DNA from 2 places in the Anoxybacillus sp. PDR2 genome. Region 2 is predicted to be linked to the other one. Evidence: predicted binding sites of a transcription regulator. Region 2 holds the regulator's gene; the other holds the start of a gene.
What was found. Region 2 encodes CtsR, which represses protease genes until heat stress. Its sites were predicted from a motif close to ATGGTCAATAAAGGTCAAACA; they were not measured.
Positions count from the first base shown of each region.

Region 1 (2,472 bases), 540 kb from region 2:
GTCGGGCATTAACCATCGCTTGCGGAAAATCGATGAGATTGCTGAAAAGCTGCGGGCAGGACAGCCTGTAGACTTCCATAAATAAAATCAGGAAAAGGGGAGGAAGGAATATGGTGGAAAAACAGGTGGAAGTGTTGTTGAAAACTGGATTGCAAGCGCGTCCAGCTGCACTTTTTGTTCAGGAAGCGAACCGCTTCTCATCGGATCTTTTTATTAAAAAAGATGGAAAAAAAGTCAATGCCAAAAGCATCATGGGTCTGATGAGCCTAGCGATCAGCTCCAGGTCTGTCATTACATTAATCGCTGATGGACCGGATGAACAAGAAGCGATTGAAGCATTGACAAAATATGTGCAAAAAGAAGGATAGTAAGAGGCTGCAGGAATGGCTGGGAGAGAGCGACTCGTTCAGGATGCTCAAACCGCACTTTGTCCGAGATTCATTCGATGCATAAAGGAAAAGGCTGTTCTTTACGGAAAAGAACAGCCTTCATATTTTCAGATTGGCTGTCCGCATTTTTCAGCCAAACGTTTTTAAAATAGTAGTAGACAAAGTCTGTTTTGACTTTGTCTACTACTGGCTGTCCGGATTATTTTTCGTCAACGCGTGCCAACACGCGGTCGATTAAACCATATTCTTTTGCTTTTTCCGCCGTCATAAAGTTATCGCGGTCTGTATCGCGCTCGATGATCTCGATTGGCTGGCCTGTATTTTCTGCCAAAATGCGATTCAGCTTATCGCGTAAGAACAAGATGCGTTTAGCGGCAATCTCGATATCAGTAGCTTGACCTTGCGCTCCTCCCAAAGGCTGATGGATCATGATTTCACTGTTTGGAAGAGCAAAGCGCTTTCCTTTTGCGCCAGCAGAAAGCAGGAACGCCCCCATTGATGCTGCCATTCCAATGCAAATGGTCGAAACATCTGGCTTAATAAACTGCATCGTGTCATAAATGGCCATTCCGGCTGTAATCGAACCACCAGGGCTGTTAATATAAAGGGAAATATCTTTTTCCGGATCTTCCGCTGCTAAGAATAAAAGCTGGGAAACAATGGAGTTCGCGACATGGTCATCGATGGCACTACCTAAAATAATGATGCGGTCTTTAAGCAAGCGGGAGTAAATGTCATATGCGCGTTCACCGCGGCTTGTTTGCTCAATCACTGTAGGAATTAAATTCATGAGTTTTCCTCCTTTACCAGTCAATTAAAATCATATGTATTTCTATGATACATAATTGGTCAATGAAGGTCAAACAAAAAGCGTTTTGCCTTCTCCTCATAATTTTATTTATTCGCTATTCTGTTCCGATATCCCTTTTTTCAGCATATCCGCTTTTTTGTTTTTTAAACAGACGTATTGCTGAAGAAAATAGATTTTAAATTTTTAACATATCCACCGAGAAGTCTCCCTCCTTTAAACGGAGTGAAGGGGGGAAGTTCATCTGTTAGTAAGCGTTTTGCCCGATATAAACGCAGCTTAAACGATAGCTGAGAGGTCGGCGGCCGAAGACACAAATCTATGGACTTGTTTTTTCTATAATGAATCAATCTTGCTTCTTATTTCCATAGCATATTTTCCTCTTGCAAAAAAAAACGTTCTTCATTATAATGGAACATGCGGCTAACCAATCATGCCCTCGTAGTGTAGTGGATAGCACGAGAGATTCCGGTTCTCTTAGCGTGGGTTCGAATCCTGCCGAGGGCGTTCCAACTATCCTACCGGTTCGGATTAAATTTCCACAGCTCCTTGATACGACTGCATTTGCGGTCGTTTTTTATTTTTCTAAAATCTGAAAAAATCCTGCCGTTTTTGAAAAAATTTTGCATGAGACAGTTCCGGCGTTGTTGAATCCATTTGTCGGGACTCTTTTCGCCGATGACATACGAATCAATCTCTTTGCGGGCAAGGCGTCATGGGGATGCTGGACCCTTTTTATTGGGAAAAATCAAAGAACATGTTGAGGGGGGATTCAAATAAAGAAGCAGTGGAGAAACGGACGGGTTGCTTCTTCTCTGTTTGTCAGGAAGAAAAAAGGATGGTTATTTTCGGGCATTTTTGGCACGAAAATAACCAAGAGATAGATGTTATTTGAAATTTTGATTTTCTAATACAACGACTTTTTTTTCTGTCGATTGACCGATTTGCTTTGTAAATTCAACGAGACGAAGAATATCATGACAACATTGTTTGGCACCTAAAACTAATAAGGGGACGCCAATAAAATCGATGTGCAATCCTCTTGAAAAAAACCCTCCCATTGTCATGGCAAATGGAACCGTTGGCGAAGTATTAGAAAAAATAATCTTTTCGTGATGGCTATGTTTTTCTTGTAGCAACGTAATGAAATTTACCAATGCTTGAACGACTAATTTGTTTCTTTTTCTGCCAATGGTATACACAGAATTTCCATCTTCATCGATTCCGTGGAAGAAAAATTTTCCGAAATCATCCTTTGTCAGTTTGTTAAAATAG
Region 1 is NZ_CP047158.1:3,356,915-3,359,386, reverse strand. Features, by position in the region: gene whiA (DNA-binding protein WhiA) at 1-85, shown strand, start outside; gene GRQ40_RS16210 (HPr family phosphocarrier protein) at 111-368, shown strand; gene clpP (ATP-dependent Clp endopeptidase proteolytic subunit ClpP) at 589-1,179, opposite strand; tRNA gene GRQ40_RS16200 (tRNA-Arg) at 1,633-1,704, shown strand; gene GRQ40_RS16195 (DUF3189 family protein) at 2,085-2,472, opposite strand, start outside.
Region 1: a site for CtsR is predicted at 1,235-1,255, ahead of clpP (ATP-dependent Clp endopeptidase proteolytic subunit ClpP). Genes of this name have one in related genera too.

Region 2 (2,472 bases):
AGGAGCGAAAGACTCTGTCTTCTAATTGTATGTTTAAAGTTTTGACTAATGCCTCTCTTGCCATTCTTTCCTGAGCAATTAATTGTTGAACAACACTTTTTAAATCCTCCACAATATCTTCTTCTGATTTGCCAAGCGTAATTTGATTTGATATTTGGAATATATTCCCTAAGGCCTCACTTCCTTCTCCATACGTTCCTCTTACCACTAATCCTAGTTGGCTAATGGCTGGAATGATTTGGTTCATTTGCTGTGTTAGAGTCAGAGCCGGTAAATGCATCATTACCGATGCTCTTAATCCTGTTCCTACATTTGTAGGACAGCTTGTTAAATAACCTTTCTTTTCATCAAATGCGTAATTGACATGCATTTCAATCCAATCATCCAGCGCATTGGCCATCTCTAAAGCTTCTGTCAGTTGCAGTCCTGGAAATAAACATTGAATACGAATATGGTCCTCCTCGTTAATCATAATGCTTACCTCTTCATTTTCCGACAGCAAGCATGCTCCGAATGGGCAATCTTCCGCTAAATGTGGACTAATTAAATGTTTTTCAACCAATACCCTTTTTTCGATCGTTTGGAGCTCATTCATTTTTAAAAGCTCAAATCTACCAACTACAGGATGTGATTGGCGTGCAAATGTCTGTTCAAATTGCTGTACGATATGCTGGGCTTCTTCGTTGCCAAAAACAGTGGGAAACTGGTAATCTACAATATTCCTTGCAAGCCGAATCCGACTGCTCAATACAATGTCTGAGTCCGGACCTTCTTGGTTCATCCAAGAGCTTACTGCTGTATTCAAAAACTTCTCAAGCGACACAATCAGCCCTCCTCCCCATGTTTACTTACACGTGATTCAAGCAAACGAATTTGATCGCGAACTTCAGCTGCTTTTTCAAACTCTTCTCTGGCAATAAGCTCTTGCAGTTTTTGTTTTAAATGAGCGATTTGTTTACGAATATAAATACTGCCACCGATTCGTCTTGGAATTTTCCCTGCATGAGTAGTATTGCCACTATGAAGCCGTTTCAATATCGGCTGCAGCTGTTTAGCGAATGTATGATAGCAATGAGAGCAACCAAAACGGCCAATTTTGGCGAATTGGTTATATGTCATGTTGCAGCGTTCACATTGCAAAATTTCAATGCTTTGAAATGCATTTTGCTTGGCTCCCTTTGTAGGAGCTTCAAAATTTAATAGACCTGCCAATAAATTTTGCAGAGAAAATCCTGCATTTCCATGAAACATAAAAACGTCCCCGTGCTCTTGAGCACAGTGTTCGCAAAGATGAAATTCTGTCTTTTCACCATTGATAATTTTCGTAAAATGCATCGTGGCCGGTCTCTGCTTACATTCTTGACATATCAAAGATCTCACCTCTTTCTATTTATACTTCAAAGACATTAACATGGCTTTTAACATTCTAGCTCTCAACTCATCTCTTTGAGGCAAGTCAATATATAAAACAGATCGATCCATTACGCTCAGCATAATATTTGCCTCTCGTTCAGAAATGACTTTTTCTTCAACAAGTCGGCGAATAATATCCTCTGCACTCGATTGACTGACATGATGACGAATTAAAGATAATAGCTGATCAATTAATTGCGATTCATTTTTTGTTTTCACTTTTATAATTCGAATATAGCCTCCACCGCCGCGCTTGCTTTCTACAATATAGCCTCGTTCCAAAGTAAAGCGTGTATTAATGACATAATTAATCTGTGAAGGAACGCACTGAAATTTATCGGCGATTTCACTTCGTTTAATCTCAACAATTTCTTGTTCACTCATATTTAAAACTTGCTTTAAATATTGTTCGATAATATCAGAAATGTTTCTCACCCTACCCCTCCTTGCTTAGGTAGTTGACTTTGACTATATTTGACCTTAATTTTACTATATAGCAGATATAAAAAAAATGCAACAAACAAGAGCAGATAATCATATGATTGCCGATTTTCCGAATTTAAAACAAAAGCAGTATGAATTAATTCGATAACATATGCTAAAAATCCTTTATATCAAGAAAAAAGTTATAATTATGAAGCAAGGACATATCTCAACATGACACATGCTCAAAGATCCATCTTTGAAGCAGTAAACCATTCAACGATGGAAACAGACACCAGCACTTTTTTAGAGTTTTCGCATGTGCAGCAAAGCATATTCAATCCGTAGAATATGTCAATTAAGCTGTTTTTGAATGAGAGAGAAGCACAGGAACCAAGGAGTTTGACGTGGTCATTCACATGATTTAACGTTTAATATGCTCGAGGATATGATATGGGGTGAATAGAGGTTCAAATTTTAATCAGTGAAAACCAATCGTATCGAAAAAACGAAATGTACAATTTTATTGTGAATATGTCGCAAAGCGCATCATAAATGCATAAAGACATATAAAACCCACTCACTCCCTTGAAAATCCTATACAGCGACCAATAAGCTCCAAAGAGTGGACATTAT
Region 2 is NZ_CP047158.1:104,953-107,424, reverse strand. Features, by position in the region: gene GRQ40_RS00560 (protein-arginine kinase McsB) at 1-823, opposite strand, end outside; gene GRQ40_RS00555 (protein-arginine kinase activator protein McsA) at 826-1,371, opposite strand; gene GRQ40_RS00550 (CtsR family transcriptional regulator) at 1,387-1,848, opposite strand.